DNA from 3 places in the Clostridium intestinale genome. Region 1 is predicted to be linked to each of the others. Evidence: a T-box and tRNA genes for the amino acid it is inferred to sense, from the RefSeq annotation. Region 1 holds a T-box; the other regions hold tRNA genes.
The links. The T-box of region 1 lies ahead of lysS (lysine--tRNA ligase). A T-box ahead of a tRNA ligase gene usually reads a tRNA of that ligase, here a tRNA-Lys.

Region 1 (8,390 bases):
GATACTTAATCTTGTCTACTTCACTTAGAAACATATCAACTGGCCTTGCATAAACTCCACAATCTCCATATAAAGCCTTATAAATAACTAGCTTTTCTCTAGTTTCTGAATGCTCAGCTACATCTAAAACTAAATATAAATCCCCTTTAAAATGTTTAAATATCTTTCCTTTATACTCTGATAAGTCTATTTTCTGCATTTTACTTCTCCTAAAAGTTATTTTGAGAGAAGCATTTTAACTACTTCTCTCTAATCATTTTACTACTTTTTGTTATTTCTGCAATTGTTTTCGTCTTTAGAGTTTCCTTCTAAGTCTTTAAGATTTTTATGTTTTGAACCTTCATCATAGCTGTTTGAAAAACCTGTTTTGTTAAGTGGTACTTTATTTATGTTTTTCATAAGTTCTCCTTCTAACTAAAAATATTATTTAATATATATTTTGCTTCACTCAGCTTCATTAGATTCATTTTACATTATTTTTTTGGTAGCTAAAATACATTTCAAATATCGTCTAGTAACAAAAAGGCCCATATCAAGATTTTCATCAGTGATATGGGCCCTTTTCTTATATATTATTATCTTTTAATTAAAGGAAATGCTATAACATCTTTTATGGTATGGGAACCAGTAAGAAACATTATCATTCTATCTATTCCTATTCCTAAACCTCCAGTTGGTGGCATACCAGTATCTATAGCAACTGCAAATTCCTCATCCATTGGACTAGCTGTTTCAAGACCCGCTCTTAATTTTGATGCTTGTTCATGCAAAAGTATTCTTTGTTTTAATGGATCATTAAGTTCAGAATAAGCATTTCCAAGCTCAACACCGTAAGCATAAGGCTCGAACCTCTCAATTAAATCAGAGTTATTTCTATGAATTTTACACAGTGGAGAAGATTCTTCTGGAAAGTCTATAACAAAGGTTGGTTGAATTAAATTCTTTTCAGAATAAGCTTCAAATAGATTAACTATTAATTCTCCCTTTGAACATTCATTGATAACTAAACCCTCATTTTGACTTGCTATTAAGAATCCATTTTCTTTAATTCTTTGTATAATTTCTTCCTTAGTAAGTGTCTCAACATCAATTCCTGTATCTTTTTTTACAAGGTCACACATTTTCTCTCTTTTCCATGGAGCTTTAAAGTCAATTTCCACATCTCCATATTGAATTTTTGTTGTTCCATTAACTTTATTAAATACATAATCATATATATTCTCCATGAGCCTCATCATGTCATTATAGTCAGCATAAGACATGTAACATTCAAATAAACTGAATTCCGGATAATGTGTTCTATCAATTCCCTCATTTCTAAAAGCCCTTGCAAAGGTATAAACTCTTTCAATTCCTCCAACTATCAGCCTTTTTAAATATAATTCTGGGGAAACATTCATATATACATTACAATCCAATGCATTAACAAAGGTTTCAAATGGTTTTGCTTCTCCTCCACCATATTTAGTATCTAAGATAGGAGTATCCACCTCAATAAAGTTTATATTATTTAAATATTCCCTGATAGCTGTTATTGCTTTTGAACGTTTAATAAATCTTTCTTTAACGTCCTCATTCATTATCATATCCAATGAACGATGTCTTTGTCTTAGGTCAGCATCTTGTATACCATGATATTTTTCTGGAAGTGTTCTAATGGACTTTGATAATAATTCAAACTGTTTTACTCTTATAGTGACTTCACCTGTTTGAGTCTTAAATACCGTTCCATCAACTCCAATGCTATCACCTACATCAATTAATTTTAAGATTTCATAACTTTCAGCACCTAAGCTCTTTTTACTTAAGAATATTTGTATGTTTCCTTTTTCATCTATGATGTTCCCAAACGTAGCATTGCCCATCCTTCTTATCAGCATAACTCTTCCTGCTAATGTGAATTCTTGTTCTTCTTTTATATTTTCAAAGTTATCCAAAATATCCTTAGTATGAGTTGTATCTTTATAACTATAAGGATACGGATTAACTCCTAACTCATAAAGTTTATTTAACTTTTTAACTCTTTCAGCTACAAATTCATTTGAATCTGGCATTATTTTTTCTAGGTTTTCTATACTTTCAAATTCTTTATACATTTTAGTTATACCACCTTTAAATATTTATTTATGATTTAATAAATTTTAAAACAAATAAAAAAACCTTCACCTCCAAGAATTTAATCTTGAGGACGAAAGTTATATATTCGTGGTACCACCTCAGTTTATCCATATGTCGCCATATAGACCTTTTCAAGTACATAATTAAATATACTCTATAACTTATAACGGGTTATACCGTCACAGCCTACCTCTGAAACCAGACTCGGTGTGCAACTCTGAGACCTTCTTCAATAAAAAACTCCTTGCTCATTCTCATCTTCTAGAGCTCTCTGTAAATTCATCTACTTATCTACTCTTCTCTTCATAGTCTTTAAAAAATTATAACACTAAAAAGTTGTATATGTCCATACTTCAAATCTCTTAATCATTTTAAATTTGATAGCAAATCAACTGGAAATATATGCTACAATTATTTTATAAGAGTACTAATAAAGGAGCTCTAATTTATTATGAAAAAGACTCTTTTTTTAATAATATCAATAACATTTTTACTTATGCTTTCTGGCTGTAGAAATATTAATAGCGTTTTTTTGAGAGGTTCCTATCAAAGCGAAAGAACTTCTGATAGACATTTTGTCCAAATTTCAATATATTCTGATGAAAATAGTTTCGTGGAATATATTGATAATAGAGAGGTTAACAAAGGCACTTTTGATATTATAGAAGGCAAAAAATATAGCTTAGTTGGAGACAAACAAACTATTGAAATAAACTTAGATAAAAATAATTCTTTTGAAATTACTATGAAAAAAGTAAATGATGGAAACCCGATTTTAATGAAAAACTTAGGTGATCTTCCTGCAAAATTCGATTCACGTTTTAATGATACTGAAGAATACGAAAAACTACTAGAATAGTTACTTGAAAGGAGCTGATATTATTACTAAGGTTAAAAAACTTACTATTTTAGGATTAGTTTCTCACTTAATGCTTATCATATTAGTTTTTATTTCACCTGCTAAATTAAATGGTCGGTGGTATTTGTATAATGGAAATGATATAAATACTGATTCTAATATAAAAAATCAACTAAACTCAAAAGATTATATAAAATTTTCAAACAGGACTATGGAGAGCTTTCAAAGTGATAGTAAAAATAGTGTCTCTGAGATGAAGGTGCTAGGAAATAAAATGCATGTTGGCGATGCAGTATATAAATATGATATAAATAAAATTGGAGAACATAAAATCTTAGTTTTAGAATTGATAGGCTTTGATAACGTCCACTTAAAAGAGTCAGTTGAAAATAGTGCGAAGTTTATATATGTATTTGAAGAAAGTATTGATTTTGAATAATAGAATTTTAGGAGGTTTATAGATGTGAAAAAATTTATTTTAAGTACTTTTTCTTTAATCTTAATTTCTCTTTTAATAAGTTGTAATAGTAAAGTTTCAACTATAGAAAAATCTATTGAGACACTTTTTAGCAAAAACTCTTCAAATGGAAAAGTAGATATTTTACTTATAAAAGAAATTGATAATGAGAAACTTATTTTAGCTCAAAAACCTGAAAAAGATGGAGCGCAATCCACTAATCTTTTTTTACTCAATGAAAATAATGAGATTTTAAGTTGGACTAGTGGCCAAATGCCAATTAGTCAATGTTTTACTGTAAATACTTTAGTTTATAATGACAAAAGAATTATTTTTGGCAGTTTTAATGATAGTAAGTACATTCCTTCACAAGATAAAAAGATACGTGTAAATATTTCTAAAATAGATATCATTCTTACAGACAACAAAAATATTAATGAAGATGTCTCTTTAGATAAAGGGTATCTTTTAATAATTGATGATTCATCTGATATTCAGGAAGTTACCGTTTTAAATAATAACAATGAAATTCAAAGCACACTTAGCGATATTGATAATATAATAGCTAAAACTGATTTTATTAAATACAAAAAATAGTCCTCAACTATTGAATTCTTCATTGTTTACATAATATGCTATAATTTATACACAGAAATAAATACAAATATATAAGGAGTTATACTATGAAAGAATTCAGAAACCCAAGAAACATTCATGAACCAGTTGCTGATTACACGCATCAAGTCGAGGTTTCAGGACAGGCTCGTTGGTTAGTTATGTCTGGACAGATTGGAAAATATAACGATGTCCCTATTCCAGAAGATCCAATAGAACAAATAGAAATAGCTATGGATAATATTGTGAAGAATTTGGAAGCATCCAATATGGAAGTTAAAGATCTAGTAAAAGTAGTTTTTTATTTAGTTGGGAATATTGATAATTCCAAACGAGTTGAAGCTGTTTCAAAAGTACTGCAAGGTCATAAACCATGTATGACCTTATTATATGTAGCTTCTTTAGCTAATCCATCTATAAAAGTAGAAATTGATGCATGGGCCTGTTCTGATAATTAACTTAAAAATAGCTGCTTTTGAATTCAAAAGCAGCTATTTTATTAACTAAGTATTCCTAACTATATTTTTACTTACGCAAATTTTTTATATTATTCTTCTGCAGGAGCTGTTTTAGGCAATAACCAAACTAGTCCCAAACAAAGAGTTACAATTGCAGCAACAAGCATAACACTTATTGTCATGGCTGTTGTAGCTCCATTACTACCTTGGTATTTGAAATAAATAGTAGTAATAGCAGCCGAGCCAATAGCAGCAGCAAGTTGTTGTACCGCACTTAAAGATCCACTGGCACTACCAGTTTCATCTTGCTCTAAATCTCCAAGAGCAACGTCATAAATACTACTAAAACAAGCTCCCATTCCCACTCCAATCACAAGAATTGCTGGTGCAGTAAACCAGGCATTAACTCCCTCACCTTTCATTATTATTATTCCCCAAAGTCCAAGCACACCAACTAGTGTAGCTAAAAGTCCAGCTACAACAATTTTTCTTCCAAACTTTATAAGTAGTGGTCTACATATTAAAGATGCGATAACTATTCCAATAGCCATTGGTGATAGACCTAATGCAGCTTCTTTTGGAGTTAACTTAAGATCAAATTGAAAAAATATCGATATGACATAAGACAACCCACTTACAGCTGCAAAGAAGGCAAGTCCCAATATCATTCCTGATGTAAACCCTCTGTTTGCTAGAAGCGATGTTTTTATAAGAGGATTTACAGCATACTTTTGACGAATACCGAAAGCTATAAATGTAATTATACCAACACATATACTCATTATAGGAATTCTTGTCCATCCATCTGTTGAGCCTTGAATCAATCCAAATATTAAGCTAAACATTGTTAATGCAAGAAGTACTGATCCTAATCCATCAAGTTTTTCATTAGAAATTGGTTCATCATGTGGTAAAAGTTTTATAGCTGCAATTATACCAGCTATTCCTAATACAATATTAATTAGAAACATAGGTCTCCAGCTTAATCCTCCAATATTAGCTACTATAATAAATCCAGCAAATATTGGGCCTAATACTGATGAAATACTCATTACTGGACCAAACACACTAAATGCTCTTGGTAACTGTTCACGAGAGAAAGTTGCTACAAGAATACTCATACCTTGTGGAATAAGTAATGCTCCAAATCCACCTTGTATTAATCTGCTTATTATCATCATTACTGGATTAATAGATAATCCACATAAAACAGAAGCAGATGTAAATCCAATCATACCTATTAGAAATAGTTTACGTTTGCCATACCTATCCCCTAAACGTCCCCCTATAACCAGTAAAATTCCCATAACTAAAGCATAGCTTGCTCCTAACCACTTTATAAACATTTCTCCCCCACCAATACTTTGAACAATTGCCGGCGCTGCAATATTAGTTATTGTCGAATCCATCAAATCTAATATATCAGCTATAATTACAACTGCTAAAATCGCTCTTAAATAAGGTGTTAAACGTGTAGGAGCTTTTGATTCCATATTTAAATTAGATTTTTCCATAAAAAAGCCTCCTTAATTTTAGGTTTAATTCTACCTATTTGTTTAAAATAAATTCAGGTATAACCTGAACTTATATACCATTTTTTATTGCATGTTTTTATATGCTTTTTCTAAAATAGTAATAAATAAATCCCTCTCTTCTTCATTCATTCCATAAAGCAATTGTTTTTCAGAATCTTTAAAAACTTGATCTAAGCCTTCCATAATTCTATTTCCCTTGTCGGTTACTTGAATTTGCATGGCACGACCATCTTCACTATCAGTATAACGAATAATAAAACCATTTTTCTCAAGCCCATTTAATAAACTGGTTACTGAAGGTCCACTAAGTTCCATCCTCTCTTGCAAAAACTTTCGGCTAATGTTTACACCTTCATAAACACTTCTTCTTATTGCACCTAAAAGTCTAGCCTGCTGATTAGTTATTTCATACTCAGCTAATTTTTGATCATTTAAATAACGTAATCTATGTGCTATACCTCGAATATAAAAATCTGCACTAGGTTTTCCTCTAGCTTTATGCATTTATTTCTCTCCTTTCTAATTAGGTTTAATTCTACCTTCATTATATAAGTAGAGTTCTACCTTGTCAATGCCAATAAAAAAAAGAAGTCATCTCAAAAGTAGAAATTGAGCCTGGGCATGTTCTTATAATTAACTTAAAAATAGCTGCTTTTGAATTTAAAAGCAGCTATTTCTATTATATTAAACATCATATTCCTTTGGATCGTGTTCAAAAAGCTCATCTACTGTTGTTTCTAGTATACTTGCAAGTTTGAAAGCTAATAGCAGAGTTGGATCATATTTATCATTTTCTATCGCATTTATTGTTTGCCTTGTAACACCTAATTCATTAGCTAAGTCTTCCTGCCTATATTTTTTTTCTTTACGTAATTCTTTTATATTATTCTTCATATATCTTAACGCCCAATAGCAAAGTGTAAAATAGCACCAAATACAATCATCAATAATATCGTAAATGAACAAATCAAAATCTGTTTTTTGCCACTATTATCGTCCACTTTCGTTTTCTCAATACTCGTAACAAAAAAGTAAACTAGAAACTGTAGTGAAAATAAAATTAATGGAAGTGATGCTTCTTGATGGCTAACGTAGTTATATCCACCCCATATAAATAATGAAAACACCATAAAAGCCCAACTCCATTTAATCCCCTTTTGATTTACCCTTAACTCCATTTCATCCATTTTTCTCATAAAATTCCCTCCTTAATGTCAAATTCTTTTTACATTTTTAGCATAACACTCACCTCAAATAATGTCAATAGTTTTTGACATTTTACTGAGATTAATCAATTTCCGTAAAACAACATATCTTTTGTAATAATTCAATTTAAAATTTTTCAACATCATAAAAATCTCCATAAAAAAAGTCATCACAAACTAAATCTGTGATGACTTCTTTTTTATTATCTGATGTCTAGCCACTGTAACACTCCCATCCGACCTAAAGAAGAATGTGACTCACACAGAATCAAAGATTTTGGTTCTCTACTTTTTCTATTAGTTTGGAGATAACAGTGGCACGACCCTAGATAAGTTCAACTAAGATTCATCTGGGGATAAAACCCCACCTGAATCAAGTTTCACTTATAAACTTAAAAACTTTTCAAATCTTTCTCTAACTTTTTCTTCACCTAATATCTGCATTATTGTGTAAAGGTCTGGTGTGTTAGTTCTATGAGCTAAAGCTATTCTAACTGCTCCTGCAACATCAGAAATCATGCCTTTAAATTGATCTGGATTTGCTTTAAATTCTTTTCTGTTAGCACAGTAACCAAGGTTTGCTCCTATTACTTTTAAATCTTCAAACCAAGCTTCTTGACTTCCAGCATTGAAGTTAAATTCATTTTTATAAACTTCAATTATTGCCTTAGCTGCTTCTATTGTAAGACCTTTTGGAAGTTCTACTTGTTCCAAAGTTTCTTTGTAGAATAATTCATCAAAGAAGTAGAAGATCTTTTCTTTAACTTCATCCCATTTAGCAAAGTCTTTTCTTGGTTTTGGGCCTTCTTTATCTATGTTGAAGATTTCTTTTGACATCTTTTCATTTTCTGTAACTAATTTAAACATTTCTTCATCAAACTCTTTAGCCCAAGCTATATAGTTATCATAAACATCTGAAGCCTTCATTACAGCTATACGATCTTTAGCAACATCATTTAACTTAACTAAATCAAATAAAGCTCCGCTTTTACCCATTTTTTCTAGGTGAATTTCAAACTCATGATAATCTGTTGTAGGATTTTCAGCTCGCCATTCTTCAAAAGTTGAATTAACTATGTTTAATAGATATTCAATTACTGTTACTGTAGGATATCCTACTTCTTTATAATAAGATACAGCAGC
Region 2 (7,563 bases), 1.4 Mb from region 1:
TGTCCCTTCCGATATCTCAGATATACTTTCTATTTTTTGAACTACTTTATTTTTCTTTGAATATATTTCACTAGTTGATTCTGCAATACCTTTTATTCTATTAGTTAACTGATTTATAGCATCTAGTATTTGTGTAAATATTTTCTCTGTCTCATTTACCGCTACCTCTTGCTCCTCTACAGTTACTTTTGATTCCTCCATAGCACTTATAGCTACTTTAGACATACTTTGAACGCTCTCAATTATTTTTCTTATTTCTTCAGTAGATTTTCTAGATTGCTCTGCTAATTTTCTTATTTCATCAGCTACCACAGCAAACCCTCTTCCAGCTTCCCCTGCTCTTGCAGCTTCAATACTCGCATTTAGTGATAAAAGGTTGGTTTGTTCTGTTATTTCCTTTATAGCATCAGAAATTCTATTAATTTCTTCAGTATTCTTATTCATATTTAATACAATTTTGCTAGCTTCATTTGATGATATTTTACTTCTATCTGATTTTTCACCAAGAACTTTAACCATGTTCAAGCCTTTATTTCCTAGTTCTAAGGCATTTAATGATACAGATTTTAGAACCTTAGTATTTTCAACTATTCCATCTATCTCGTTTGAGAGTTCATTTATATTACTTACTCCTTCTTGAGCACTTCCAGCTTGTTCTATTATTCCTCTAGATATTTCTTCTATAGAATTATATACTTGTCCTACAGACGCCGTGCTCTCCTCTGCCATAACTCCTAAATTCGTTGATGTATCAAAGACCGTTTTAGAAGAATTTTTAACTTCTAGCATTAGTGCTGACATATTTTTTATCATAAAATTAAAGTTTTTTCCTAATTCTCCAAACTCGTCTTTTGACTTTATGTCAACCTTAACTGTTAAATCACCTTCAGCAGCCTTTTTAAACCCTTGTTCTAGCTTCTTTGCACTTTTAGCTAATCCATTGCTTAACCAAAAAGAAAACAATGCGGCTATCACAATCACTGCCCCAATGGTTATGAAAATCATATTTTTTATTCCACTTATATCAGCTTTTAACTCAGACTCGTCCATAGCTGCAATAATTTTAAAGCCTGTACCTGAATCTGTACCAAAAGTCGTAAATATATGACTTTTATTAAAATCTATTTCTGTAGATCCATTTTCATTGTTTTTAATTACATCCCAATTAGATATTTTAGTATCTGAATCACTTCCGATTATCCTGCTTGGGTAGGTAACTACATTTCCTTCTTCATTAATCACAAAAATGTATCCCTTGTTTCCTATTCTATATTTATTAGTTATTGAGGAAAGTTTATTAATAGATATCTCCATACCTATAACACCCACAATCTTTCCTTTATCTTCAACAGTTTTCGCAAAAGTAACTACCGATTCATCAGCTATCAAACTTTTATGCGGGTCGCTATTTATAACTTTTCCATTATTATTTATAGCTTTTTCATACCAAACTTCACTTTTAGGGTTGGTTATTTTTTTCTCATCAGGATAAGAAAAAGCTTCTCCCTTTTCAGTAAAGAAAAATACATTTAACACATCTTCATTTCTCTCTTTGAATTTCTGTAAATAATCGATGATATCTTTCTGCTCTGATTTAGAATCCATAAGTATAGTGTTACTTGAAGCCATTGATATCTGCACAGGGTATTTATTAAACTTTTCAATTACTTCAGGAATCACTTGTTCACTGGAAATCTCAAACTTGTCTATTAATGATGATCTGGCCTGCAAGTAACTACCGATACCTAATATTAATAGTGGTACTAAGCAAATAGATAATAAGCTTGTCATTAATTTATACCGGATTCCTATAATATGAGTTCTTTTTGTCATAATATACACTCCTAGCTATACTTAAATTATAAACTATATCAAACCACTTATATCTTACCATATTTTTACTTAAATATAAACGTTTACTTTATGTTTTGTATAAAAATATTCTTAAATAGAGATAGGAAAACCCTATCTCTATACAACAAGTCCAACTATTATAGGTATAGTAATCATTGATATTAAGGTACTCATAAAAACAGAAAAAGCTGACAGTTCTTTTTCCTTATTAAAGGTCTGAGAGAAAATAGATGCCGTAGCCCCAACTGGCATAGCCTCAATTATCACTATACTACTTACTGGCACAGATTTTAGATTTATCGCTAATGTAATAATATATAAAACTAAAGGTATAATCAAAAGTCTTGCAGCTATGCCTAAATACATACTTTTATCTTTAAATTGTGATTTTAATGATATACCTGCCATCATACTCCCTGTAATTATCATAGATAGTGGAGTTGTCATACCTCCTACAATCTCAAGAACAGATTTTATAACGACTGGAATACTTATTGGTGTAAGCATTATAAATAATCCAATTATTACTGATAGTATTCCTGGATTTTTAAGTAGATTTCTTAAATTACTTATACTGCTTTTACCTCCATAAAGCCTTACTCCATAGGTCCAAATAAGTATAGTAAAAATCATATTAAATATAGATGCATAAACTAATCCTTCTTTTCCATAAATACTTTCTATTATAGGAAATCCCATGAATCCACAATTACAAAATACTCCACAGAACTTTAATACCTCTCTTCTTCCAACTTCAACTCTATTAAATATGATATTAGACAAAATTATAGCAATTATAAATGCAATAATGCTGTAAATAAGCGCTGATATAATATTGTTGAACATATCTTTACTAAAACTAAAATCAAAAGAATTAATTACAAGTAGAGGTAATGTTATATTTAATAAAAAATTTGATAATCCTATTTCTAAAATTTCATTCAATATATCTTTTTTTCTAGCGTAACCTCCTATAAGCATCATTAAAAACAAATTTGCAATTTGATTATATATATTCATAAACAGCCTCCACAAAATTAATTAAAGTATGTAATATTATGAAAAGATTTGTTAAAGCTAAATTAATTATTGTTAACTCTCCCAATTTATACAAATATTTCACCTATTCTGATTTATAATTAAATTACGAAAAAGTTTAAGGGGGAGTGTAAGTGAATAAAGAAGAAAGAAGCTGGATACTACAAGATTTCGGAAATTCTGCTTATTCCATAACCATAACTACTGCTATTTTACCTGTGTTTTTTAAGAGTGTTGCAGGCGTTGGATTAGAAGATAATATTTCTACAGCCTACTGGGGATATGCCAATTCTTTTGCTACTTTAATAATAGCAGTACTAGCTCCATTATTAGGAACTATTGCAGATTATAAAGGATTTAAGAAAAAACTATTTTCTATTTTTGCACTTATTTCTATTATTTCAACAGCGCTTTTAGCTACTGTTGGAGAAAACAATTGGATTTATTGCTTAGTTATTTATATCATCACTACCATAGGATTTTCTGGCTCAAATATATTTTATGATTCATTTTTAACAGATGTAACTGATAATGAAAGAATGGATTTAATCTCATCTTCTGGTTTTGCCTGGGGATACATAGGTGGAACAATTCCATTTATCTTATCTATTTTATTAATAACAAACGCTGCAAGTTTAAATATGAATACAATACTTGCTACACAAATTTCTTTTCTACTTACAGCTGTTTGGTGGTTTATATTTACTGTCCCTATGTTTAAAAATGTTCATCAAAAATACTATATAGAAGGTAGTCCTAAACATTTAAGCACTAGCATTAAAAAACTAATTACTACAATAAAGGCTACTAAAAATAATAAAAATGTTTTCTATTTTCTTTTAGCATATTTCTTTTATATAGATGGTGTTCATACAGTAATAACCATGGCTACTGCTTATGGTATAGATGTTGGAATCAATAGCAATACACTAATGATAATACTCATATTTATACAAATAATAGCTTTTCCTTTTGCACTTTTATACGGCAAATTATCTAAGGTTTTTTCTCCTAGAATAATGATTTTAGTAGGGATAATAACCTATAGCATAGTTTCTATATATGGTTTCTTTTTAAAAACACCATTAGACTTTTGGATATTATCATTTCTTGTAGCTAGTGCTCAAGGTGGTATACAAGCTTTAAGTAGATCTTATTTTGGAAAGTTAATTCCTAAAGAAAATTCTGCTGAATATTTTGGTATATATAATATCTTTGGAAGAATTTCATCAATATTTGGTCCCTTACTAATAGGTATTGTCGGAACCATTACTGGAGAATCTAGATATGGAATTTTAAGTTTAATTATATTATTTATTGTTGGTGGAGTAATATTTTTAAAAGTTGAAGAAGAACCAAAAGCAGAATTTATTACAGACTAAATAAAAATGCTGTTTCTTGTAAGATACAAAAAACAGCATTTTCTTATTTTAAGCTAAGCAAGTTATCTTGTTAAATTATATAATTGGTGACTCACCGGGGAATCGAACCCCGGACACCATGATTAAAAGTCATGTGCTCTACCGACTGAGCTAGTGAATCCCGTACTACATAACACAATTTTAAATTATATATTATTTAATTATTATTGTCAATAATAATTAGTATTTCAATGTACTACAGTGATCTTTAATTAGGTTAACTGATTTATCAAATTTTACTTTTTCCTCTTCTGTCATCTCTATTTCAACTAGTTCTTTAACTCCATTTCTATTTAATACTGCTGGTACTCCTGCGAAAACTCCATCAAATCCATACTCACCTTCTAATAGCGTAGACACGGGTATAATTCTATTTTCATCATTAAATATAGCCTTTAAAACACCTACTGCAGCAGTAGCTATTCCATAATAAGTCGTACCTTTTCTATTAAATACTTCCCATCCAGCTTTAGCTGTATCTGATACTAACTTATCTAAGTCTATATGGCCAACTCTATGTTTGTTATCATTTATAACTTTATTAAATGGCTTTCCACCTATATATACATGCGACCAAGGCACCATTTGAGAGTCACCATGTTCTCCCATAGAATATGCCTGAACACTTCTAGGATCTACATCAAATAAATCTGCAATAAAGTGCTTCAATCTAGCTGAATCTACTGAAGTTCCAGTACCTATAACATGACTTTTAGGTAATCCTGATAACTTCCAAACATGATAAGCCATTATATCTACAGGATTTGATATTATTATAAAATGACCGCTAAACCCACTTTCCATTATAGGTGTTATTATAGATTCCATTATCCTAGCTGATGCATCCAAGGTGTCGAGTCTTGATTTTCCTGGCTTTGGTGGTGGTCCAGCCGTTATTATTATGGCATCAACATCTCCACAATCTTCATACCTTCCTAATTTTACTTTTGTATGTTGATCTAAATACTCAATGCAGTGATTTAAATCCATCGCTTCCCCAAGTGCTTTTTCTTCATTGATATCTATCATAAGAATCTCTTCGCATACACCCTGAGTAATCAAACTAAATCCTATGCTAGATCCCACTAATCCAGTTCCTACAATTGCTACTTTTCTAGATTTAATTCCCATTGATTTTCCTCCTTAAGTTTTATAGTTTTTATTATACTAAATTCTATTATCTGTGAATATCAATTTATTTTAATTTTTATATGAAAATAGTTAATTGATATAATTCCTATAGGATTTTAATGTAGTTATAATTTTATCAATAATATTATTATAATTTAGCTAAAATAATATTACTATTTTTTATATTGTACAAATACTTTACTACTTTACATAAATATTATAATTGCCTAGTAACTTGATATGCTTTATAATAACTTATAATGAGAAAAGAATTTTTAATCAAAAGAGGTGTATGTAGTGAAAATATCCACAAAAGGTAGATACGGCGTTCAGCTAATGATTGATTTAGCTATTCATTATAATCAAGATTTAGTACCATTAAAAGATATTGCAGCAAGACAAGAAATCTCTGAAAAATATCTGGAACAGATAGTAACTCCACTAAATAAATCTGGATATGTTAGAAGTGTACGTGGATCTCAAGGCGGATATATGTTAGCATCTGATCCATCAGATATAACCATAGGTATGTTACTGAGAGTATTGGAAGGTCCTTTTTACCCAGTAGATTACAATCCAACTAACAAACCTAATTCCGATAACGCTACTATTTATGTAACTATAGGAATATGGAATAAGATGAGGGACGCTGTTGATAATGTTGTTGATAATATAACTTTAGCAGATTTAGTTGATGAATATAAATCTAAAATTGAACCAGATTTCTGTATATAGGCTTTATAAAGACTTTCTTTATAAAGCCTTTTATCTTTACTAAAATCCTCAGTAAAACATTCATTTGTAACTATATTTTTTAATATTTCATAGTATAACTTATACAATAAAATATATTAAATTTATAGCGAGGTAATGATTATGTGTGGAATAGCTGGTTGGATTGATTTTTCTAAAGATTTATCTTCTTTTTATCATATAATTGAAAGTATGACGGATACTCTTAAACTCAGAGGTCCAAATAGTGGAGGTTTTTATACAAATGAAAATGTACTATTAGGTCATAGACGTCTAGTAGTAGTAGATCCAGAGGGCGGTAGCCAACCTATGACTAAAGTTATTAATGGAAATGAGTATATTTTAGTCTATAATGGTGAATTATATAACACAGAGGATCTAAGAAAAGATTTATTGTCTTATGGATATAAATTTGATTCATATTCAGATACAGAAGTTCTCTTAACCTCATATATTCATTGGGGTATAGACTGTTTAGATAAATTTAATGGAATTTTTGCATTCTGTATTTTTAATAAAAAAACTAATGAAATATTTTTAGCTAGAGATCCGTTAGGTGTTAAACCCCTATTCTATTCAGTTAAAGGAAACTCTTTAATATTTGGTTCTGAAATAAAAACACTCTTAGCTCATCCTTATATATCAACTTTAGTAGATGAAACTGGAATTACAGAACTTCTTTCACTTGGCCCTGCTACAGCTCTAGGTAGTGGTATATTTAATGATATAGATGAAGTTCCGCCTGGAAATTTTATATCCTTTTCTCCAACAGACTTTAATTTAAAAGAATATTGGACTCTTAAGGCAGAGGAATACACCGAAAACGAAGATGAAGCTGTTGAACATTTAGAGTCTTTATTAGTTGATGCAATTAGTAGACAACTTGTAGGTGATGTTCCTTTATGCACCTTTTTATCTGGAGGATTAGACTCCTCTGCTATAGCTGCAGTAGCATCAAAAAACTTTAAAGACAAAGGTAAAAAATTAACTACCTACTCAATTGACTTTGAGGATAATGAAAACTATTTTAAAGCTTCGCTTTTTCAACCAACCTCTGACGAGGAGTGGGCTTTATTCACATCTAAATATATAGATAGCAACCATAAAACAATAATGATAAAAAATATAGATTTAGTAAGTTATTTAAAGGATTCTTTAATAGCAAAGGATTTACCTGGTATGGCAGATATAGATTCATCTCTTTTCTTAGCTTGTAAAGAAATAAGAAAAGATTACGTAGTAGCCTTATCCGGTGAATGTGCAGATGAAATATTTGGTGGTTATCCTTGGTTTACCAATAAAGACATGTATGAAGCCAATACCTTTCCTTGGTCTAGATTCACTTCAAATAGACTTGATATTTTAA
Region 3 (8,390 bases), 1.4 Mb from region 1:
CGCATAAAGTCAAATGAAGGCATCTTCAAATGACCAAAGGAGTAATCCGCTATCAGATGGGCCCGCGGCGCATTAGCTAGTTGGTGAGGTAACGGCTCACCAAGGCGACGATGCGTAGCCGACCTGAGAGGGTGATCGGCCACATTGGGACTGAGACACGGCCCAGACTCCTACGGGAGGCAGCAGTGGGGAATATTGCACAATGGGGGAAACCCTGATGCAGCAACGCCGCGTGAGTGATGAAGGCCTTCGGGTTGTAAAGCTCTGTCTTCAGGGACGATAATGACGGTACCTGAGGAGGAAGCCACGGCTAACTACGTGCCAGCAGCCGCGGTAATACGTAGGTGGCAAGCGTTGTCCGGATTTACTGGGCGTAAAGGGAGCGTAGGCGGATACTTAAGTGGGATGTGAAATACCTGGGCTTAACTTGGGTGCTGCATTCCAAACTGGGTGTCTAGAGTGTTGGAGAGGAAAGTGGAATTCCTAGTGTAGCGGTGAAATGCGTAGAGATTAGGAAGAACACCAGTGGCGAAGGCGACTTTCTGGACAATAACTGACGCTGAGGCTCGAAAGCGTGGGGAGCAAACAGGATTAGATACCCTGGTAGTCCACGCCGTAAACGATGGGTACTAGGTGTAGGGGGTATCGACTCCCCCTGTGCCGCCGTTAACACAATAAGTACCCCGCCTGGGGAGTACGGTCGCAAGATTAAAACTCAAAGGAATTGACGGGGGCCCGCACAAGCAGCGGAGCATGTGGTTTAATTCGAAGCAACGCGAAGAACCTTACCTAGACTTGACATCTCCTGAATTACTCTTAATCGAGGAAGTTCTCCCTTCGGGGAGGACAGGAAGACAGGTGGTGCATGGTTGTCGTCAGCTCGTGTCGTGAGATGTTGGGTTAAGTCCCGCAACGAGCGCAACCCTTATTGTTAGTTGCTACCATTTAGTTGAGCACTCTAGCAAGACTGCCGTGGTTAACGCGGAGGAAGGTGGGGATGACGTCAAATCATCATGCCCCTTATGTCTAGGGCTACACACGTGCTACAATGGCGAGTACAAAGAGACGCAAAGCCGCGAGGTGGAGCAAAACTTATAAAACTCGTCTCAGTTCGGATTGCAGGCTGAAACTCGCCTGCATGAAGCTGGAGTTGCTAGTAATCGCGAATCAGAATGTCGCGGTGAATACGTTCCCGGGCCTTGTACACACCGCCCGTCACACCATGAGAGTTGGCAATACCCGAAGTCCGTAGCCTAACCTTTTAGGAGGGCGCGGCCGAAGGTAGGGTCAGCGATTGGGGTGAAGTCGTAACAAGGTAGCCGTAGGAGAACCTGCGGCTGGATCACCTCCTTTCTATGGAGAAATTACTTAAAACTACAACTTAGTAGAATTTAAGTATAAAATTCAGTCAATATAATTGACAAAGATTTACGTTTTCCTCTGTTTAATTTTGAACGACCATAAGTTGTTCAGATGTTCTTTGAAAATTGCACATAAGTAAGTAAAGTAATATATAATAAAGCCAGTTGGCAATTAATTAATCAATTTCTTTTATAGAATGACATAGGTCAAGATATAAAGGGCGTATGGTGAATGCCTTGGCATCGGGAGCCGAAGAAGGACGCGATAAGCTGCGAAAAGCTCTGGGTAGGCGCAAATAGCCTGTGATCCAGAGATGTCCGAATGAGGAAACTCACATGGGAAACCCCATGTATCCATAAGTGAATACATAGCTTATGGAGGGTAAACTCAGGGAACTGAAACATCTAAGTACCTGAAGGAAGAGAAAGAAAAATCGATTTCCTAAGTAGCGGCGAGCGAAAGGGAAAGAGCCCAAACCAGAAATTTATTTCTGGGGTTGCGGACAGAACATAAAAGCTAAATTACGTTAATCGAAGAGAACTGGAAAGTTCCACCGCATAAGGTAATAGTCCTGTAGATGAAAACGCGAAATAGTAAGTTCTGATCCAGAGTACCACGAGACACGTGAAACCTTGTGGGAAGCAGGGAGGACCACCTCCCAAGGCTAAATACTACCCGATGACCGATAGTGAAGAAGTACCGTGAGGGAAAGGTGAAAAGAACCCCGGGAGGGGAGTGAAATAGAACCTGAAACCGTATGCCCACAACCGGTCATAGCACTTTATATGTGTGATGACGTGCTTTTTGTAGAACGAGCCAACGAGTCACGATATGTAGCGAGGTTAAGTACTTAAGGTACGGAGCCGAAGGGAAACCGAGTCTTAATAGGGCACAAAGTTGCATGTCGTGGACCCGAAACCGGGTGACCTATCCATGGCCAGGTTGAAGCGAGAGTAAAATCTCGTGGAGGACCGAACCACGTTGGTGTTGAAAAACCATGGGATGAGCTGTGGATAGCGGAGAAATTCCAATCGAACTCGGAGATAGCTGGTTCTCCTCGAAATAGCTTTAGGGCTAGCGTCGAATATGAGTAATGGAGGTAGAGCACTGAATGGGCTAGGGGGCATATCGCTTACCGAACCTTATCAAACTCCGAATGCCATATACTATTAGTTCGGCAGTCAGACTGCGAATGATAAGATCCGTAGTCAAAAGGGAAACAGCCCAGATCGTCAGCTAAGGTCCCAAAGTGTAAGTTAAGTGGAAAAGGATGTGGGATTTCGAAGACAACTAGGATGTTGGCTTAGAAGCAGCCACTCATTAAAAGAGTGCGTAATAGCTCACTAGTCGAGAGATCCTGCGCCGAAGATGTTCGGGGCTCAAACTTACCACCGAAGCTACGGGCTTACAGTAATGTAAGCGGTAGAGGAGCGTCGTAAACGGGCAGAAGTCGTACCGAAAGGAGCGGTGGACTGTTTACGAGTGAGAATGTTGGCATTAGTAGCGAGATGTGAGTGAGAATCTCACAGGCCGAAAACCTAAGGTTTCCTCAGGAAGGCTCGTCCGCTGAGGGTTAGTCGGGACCTAAGCCGAGGCCGAAAGGCGTAGGTGATGGACAATAGGTTGATATTCCTATACCACTACCATCGTTATTACCGATGGCGTGACGCAGGAGGATAGTGTGTGCTAGCTATTGGATGCTAGTCTAAGCACTTAGGGAGTTAAGACAGGAAAATCCGTTTTAACAATTCTGAGGTGTGATGGGGAAGTCCATTTATGGATGAAGTACATGATTCCACGCTGCCAAGAAAAGCGTCTAGGGAGAAAAGTAGTGCCCGTACCGCAAACCGACACAGGTAGGTGAGGAGAGAATCCTAAGGCCGGCGGAAGAATTGCAGTTAAGGAACTCGGCAAATTGACCCCGTAACTTCGGGAGAAGGGGTGCCTACGAGAGTAGGTCGCAGAGAATAGGCCCAAGCAACTGTTTAGCAAAAACACAGGTCTCTGCTAAAGCGAAAGCTGATGTATAGGGGCTGACGCCTGCCCGGTGCTGGAAGGTTAAGGGGAACACTTAGCGCAAGCGAAGGTGTGAACTTAAGCCCCAGTAAACGGCGGCCGTAACTATAACGGTCCTAAGGTAGCGAAATTCCTTGTCGGGTAAGTTCCGACCCGCACGAATGGCGTAATGATTTGGGCACTGTCTCAACTGCAAATCCGGCGAAGTTGTAGTGCAAGTGAAGATGCTTGCTACCCGCGATTGGACGGAAAGACCCCGTAGAGCTTTACTGTAGTTTAGCATTGAGTTTCGGTATTGTCTGTACAGGATAGGTGGGAGACTGGGAAACTAGGGCGTCAGCTTTAGTGGAGTCAACCTTGGGATACCACCCTGATAGTACTGGAATTCTAACTGGACACCATGAAACTGGTGACAGGACATTGTTAGATGGGCAGTTTGACTGGGGCGGTCGCCTCCGAAAAAGTAACGGAGGCGCTCAAAGGTTCCCTCAGAAGGGTCGGAAATCCTTCGAAGAGTGCAAAGGCAGAAGGGAGCCTGACTGCGACACCTACAAGTGGAGCAGGGACGAAAGTCGGACTTAGTGATCCGGTGGTACCTCGTGGGAGGGCCATCGCTCAACGGATAAAAGCTACCTCGGGGATAACAGGCTGATCTCCCCCAAGAGTCCACATCGACGGGGAGGTTTGGCACCTCGATGTCGGCTCGTCGCATCCTGGGGCTGAAGTAGGTCCCAAGGGTTGGGCTGTTCGCCCATTAAAGCGGCACGCGAGCTGGGTTCAGAACGTCGTGAGACAGTTCGGTCCCTATCCGTCGCGGGCGTAGGAAATTTGAGAGGAGCTGTCCTTAGTACGAGAGGACCGGGATGGACTGACCTCTGGTGTACCAGTTGTTCCGCCAGGAGCATAGCTGGGTAGCTAAGTCGGGAAGGGATAAACGCTGAAGGCATCTAAGCGTGAAGCCCACCTCAAGATAAGATTTCCCATAGAGTAATCTAGTAAGATCCCTTGAAGAACACAAGGTTGATAGGTGAGAGGTGTAAGTGTGGTAACATATTTAGCTGACTCATACTAATAGATCGAGGGCTTGACCAATAAGTTAACTGGAATATATATTATTAAATGAACTTACGTGCAATTTTGAAAGAACAAAATTCTTTCATAATATATTTGGTGATAATGGCATAAAGGTAACACCCCTTCCCATTCCGAACAGGATCGTTAAGCTTTATTACGCCGATGGTACTGCATGGGAGACTGTGTGGGAGAGTAGGAAGTCGCCAAATATTATGGTTCACTAGCTCAGTCGGTAGAGCACATGACTTTTAATCATGGTGTCCGGGGTTCGATTCCCCGGTGAGCCACCAAAAGATTCTAGAATTTTCTAGGATCTTTTTTATTTTTAAAAGTTTATAATAAAACGATTGATTATTAGTTTATTTAATAAATTTTAAAAAATATAGTTGTGTTTTATATGTTTACACTTTACAATTGACATTATAAGGTTTTAAAACAGGTATTAGTTGAATGAAGTTAAAGTCTTATATTATCATTTTAGTAAGAAGGTGAACATGTGAATAGCTCTTTAAAAGAAGATTGTGAAATAATTAAAGCATTTAATAACAACATAGTACTTGTTCAATCGGAAGGAAAAGAAAAAATGCTCTTTCAGAAGGGGATTGGATTTAGCAAAAGACCAGGAGATAAAGTACTTAAAGGAACAGAAATAGAAAAGATATTCATAATTGAAGATAAAGATAATATAAGAAATTTTAAGACTTTAATAAGTAACTTAGAAGAAGAGTTTGTTGGTTTTTGTGAAGAACTTATATTTTTTATATCTAAAGAATTAAATGAGGAGTTAAGTGAAAATATACATATAGGATTAATAGATCACTTATTCTTCGCAATAAAAAGATTAAAAGGTAATGAAGAAATACAAAATCCATTTATAGCTGAAATCGAGACTTTATACAATAAAGAGTTTACTTTAGCGCAACAGGTTGCAATAAAAATAGAAGAATCTTTAGGTGTATATATACCTGACGGAGAGGCTGGATTTATTGCTTTGCATATACATTCTGCAAGAAATAATGGTAGACTTTCTAATACCATTAAATATAGTTTTATAAGTAATACTATAATCGAATATATTGAGGATACATTAGATATTGAAATAGATAAGAAATCATTAGATTATGCTCGATTTTTAACACATCTAAGATTCGCAATAGAAAGAATAAGAACTAATACACCTATAACAAATGATTTTATAGATGTCATAAAGCGTAAATACCGTAAATCATATAATATTGCTAAGTATGTTGCAGAAATATTAAAAGAAAATTTAGATGATGTTGATGTAGTTGAAGATGAAATAGCCTATTTAGCTATGCATATAGAAAGGTTTAGAGTTTCTCTATCAAAATAAAAAGGTGCTAAGATTTAGCACCTTTTCTTATTTTGTTTTATAAGTTAAAATAGTATCTTTTCCCGCTTCTACAGATTGACCGATAGAAGGATTAAGTGACTTTACAGAATCCATATTTGTAATAACTATAGGAGTTACTAATGGTAAATTTTTTGATTTTATGAATTCTCTATCTATTTTTAAAAGAGGAGTTCCAGCTTTAACCTTTGTACCTTGTTCACATAGAAGCTCAAAACCTTCTCCATTTAAAGAAACTGTATCCATGCCAATATGAATTAATAATTCTATTCCATTGGATAAAGTCATAGCTAGAGCATGTTTAGTTTTAAATACTAGAGTTAATTCTCCGTCAGCTGGAGCTACTACTAAGTCTCCTGTTGGGTCTATTGCTATACCATCACCAGTCATTTTTTCTGCGAAAACTGGATCTGGTACAGCGGAAAGGTCTACAGTTTTACCTGAAATAGGAGCTACAAGTTTTAATTCTTTACTAAATAATCCAAACATAAATATCAACTAATTATTTTATAAAAACAATTAGTACAGTTCACTTCCTTTCAATTACAACTTTAAATATACATGCAAAATGAAGTGCAATCTAATAAGCATTTCCTTAATTAGTTCTTATAAATTTACACAACCTATTAAAAAAAGGCATAAGTTTAATATTAAACTTATGCCTGATTAACAGTTACATGTTCAATGTAATTATATACACTGATATATATTTTGTCAATCAATAGTATTTTATATAAAAATAAAAATTTAAAAAATAATTTAATGTAACCGTTGACTAATAAAAAATAATAGTATATACTTGTCTTGTAATTAATAAGTAACTGATACAGCGTGTAACTAGTATAGGGCATTAGCTGGAAAGAGTATATTATGTGTATATTCTTTTCCAGCTTTTTTATTTGCAATTATTTATGATAATTTGCTGATATCAGTAAAAACTATATTCAGGAGGGATTTATATGTCAAAAGGAAACAACAGAGTATTAGCTTTCTTACAAAAGATAGGTAAAGCACTAATGACTCCAGTAGCAGTAATGCCAGCTGCCGCTATACTATTAAGATTAGGTCAAAATGATGTATGGACATGGACTGGTAATAAGTACTTAATGGAAAAAGGTATTCCAATAATAGCTCAAGCTGGAGATGCTATTTTTGGTACTTTATATTTAGGTAAAGGTGATGGGGCAACACCTATTTCGATACTTGGGTTATTATTTGCAGTAGGTATTGCAATTGGTTTAGCTGAAGAAAATAATGGAGTAGCGGCACTATCAGCAACAGTAGGATTTTTAGTATTACAAAAGGTTGCATCAGCTATTAACCCAACTATAAACATGGGAGTATTTGCAGGATTTATAGCAGGTATATTAGCAGGTATATTATATAATAAATTTAAAGATATTCAACTTCCACAGTTTTTAGGATTTTTTGCCGGTAAAAGGTTTGTACCGATAGCTACATCTTTCATTATGATAGCGTTAGGTGTATTAGCAGGTTATGTATGGCCAGCTATCCAAACAGGATTAGATTCATTTGGAAACTTCGTTGCTGATTCAGGTTCAGCAGGAACATTTGGATTTGGACTATTAAACAGATTACTAATACCATTTGGATTACATCACGTAATGAACTCTATATTCTGGTTTACATTTGGAACATTCACTAATGCAGCTGGGGAAATAGTTAGAGGAGATTTAACAAGATACTTTGCAGGAGATCCAGCTTCTGGAGCATTTATGACTGGATTTTTCCCAATAATGATGTTTGGTCTTCCAGCAGCATGTTTAGCAATGATAACAGCCGCTAAAAAAGAAAAGAAAAAAGAAGTTACAGGAATGCTTTTAGGAATAGCATTTACATCTTTCTTAACAGGTATTACTGAACCAATAGAATTCTTATTTATGTTCTTAGCTCCAGTATTATATGGAATACATGCAGTTTTAACTGGTATAGCAGGAGCAGTAACATATGCTCTAAACATGAAATTAGGATTTGGATTCTCAGCTGGATTTATAGATTATGCATTAAACTTTAGCAAATCTAATACAAGTAATCCATTAGGATTAGCATTAGTTGGTTTAGTATTTGGAGCTATATACTACTTCGTATTCTTATTCTACATTAAGAAATTTGATGTAAAAACTCCAGGTAGAGAAGATGATGATGAAGTTGAGGTTGAAGTAAAGGCATCAACAAAATCTTCTGATTTAGCAGGTAAAGCTAAAGGAATACTTGAAGCAATAGGCGGAAAAGAAAATATACAAACAATAGATGCTTGTGTAACAAGAATAAGATTATCTTTAAATGACGGAAACAAGATAAATGAGAGAGAACTTAAGAAATTAGGTGCTTCAGGAGTAATGAAGATGGGCGAAGGTAACTACCAAATAGTAGTAGGTACTTTAGCAGATCCAATAGTTAGTCAGATGAAAAAATTATTATAAGTAATATATTAAGAGGCTAGGAAATTTCCTAGCCTTTAATTTTATATTTTAATATTAACATTATAAATATCAAGCCACATATTTAATTGAATCAAATAAGCTATAAATTGAGGACCCATCAT

Region 2: it has a tRNA-Lys gene. The T-box ahead of lysS (lysine--tRNA ligase) is inferred to sense a tRNA for this amino acid. The anticodon was not compared.
Region 3: it has a tRNA-Lys gene. The T-box ahead of lysS (lysine--tRNA ligase) is inferred to sense a tRNA for this amino acid. The anticodon was not compared.

Annotation. Positions count from the first base shown of each region.
Region 1 is NZ_CP121166.1:581,007-589,396, reverse strand. Features, by position in the region: gene P8F83_RS02890 (DUF1653 domain-containing protein) at 1-199, opposite strand, end outside; gene P8F83_RS02885 (hypothetical protein) at 262-399, opposite strand; gene lysS (lysine--tRNA ligase) at 576-2,096, opposite strand; T-box leader at 2,182-2,434, opposite strand; gene P8F83_RS02875 (hypothetical protein) at 2,570-2,977, shown strand; gene P8F83_RS02870 (hypothetical protein) at 2,982-3,416, shown strand; gene P8F83_RS02865 (hypothetical protein) at 3,441-4,031, shown strand; gene P8F83_RS02860 (RidA family protein) at 4,118-4,507, shown strand; gene P8F83_RS02855 (MFS transporter) at 4,597-6,021, opposite strand; gene P8F83_RS02850 (MarR family winged helix-turn-helix transcriptional regulator) at 6,106-6,546, opposite strand; gene P8F83_RS02845 (helix-turn-helix transcriptional regulator) at 6,727-6,936, opposite strand; gene P8F83_RS02840 (hypothetical protein) at 6,942-7,238, opposite strand; gene gltX (glutamate--tRNA ligase) at 7,632-8,390, opposite strand, start outside.
Region 2 is NZ_CP121166.1:3,843,922-3,851,484, reverse strand. Features, by position in the region: gene P8F83_RS19635 (methyl-accepting chemotaxis protein) at 1-1,791, opposite strand, end outside; gene P8F83_RS19630 (AEC family transporter) at 1,972-2,874, opposite strand; gene P8F83_RS19625 (MFS transporter) at 3,027-4,274, shown strand; tRNA gene P8F83_RS19620 (tRNA-Lys) at 4,359-4,434, opposite strand; gene P8F83_RS19615 (L-lactate dehydrogenase) at 4,494-5,444, opposite strand; gene P8F83_RS19610 (RrF2 family transcriptional regulator) at 5,742-6,179, shown strand; gene asnB (asparagine synthase (glutamine-hydrolyzing)) at 6,321-7,563, shown strand, end outside.
Region 3 is NZ_CP121166.1:3,835,014-3,843,403, forward strand. Features, by position in the region: rRNA gene P8F83_RS19570 (16S ribosomal RNA) at 1-1,353, shown strand, start outside; rRNA gene P8F83_RS19575 (23S ribosomal RNA) at 1,567-4,470, shown strand; rRNA gene rrf (5S ribosomal RNA) at 4,545-4,661, shown strand; tRNA gene P8F83_RS19585 (tRNA-Lys) at 4,667-4,742, shown strand; gene glcT (glucose PTS transporter transcription antiterminator GlcT) at 4,949-5,806, shown strand; gene P8F83_RS19595 (PTS sugar transporter subunit IIA) at 5,834-6,313, opposite strand; gene nagE (N-acetylglucosamine-specific PTS transporter subunit IIBC) at 6,784-8,268, shown strand; gene asnB (asparagine synthase (glutamine-hydrolyzing)) at 8,310-8,390, opposite strand, start outside.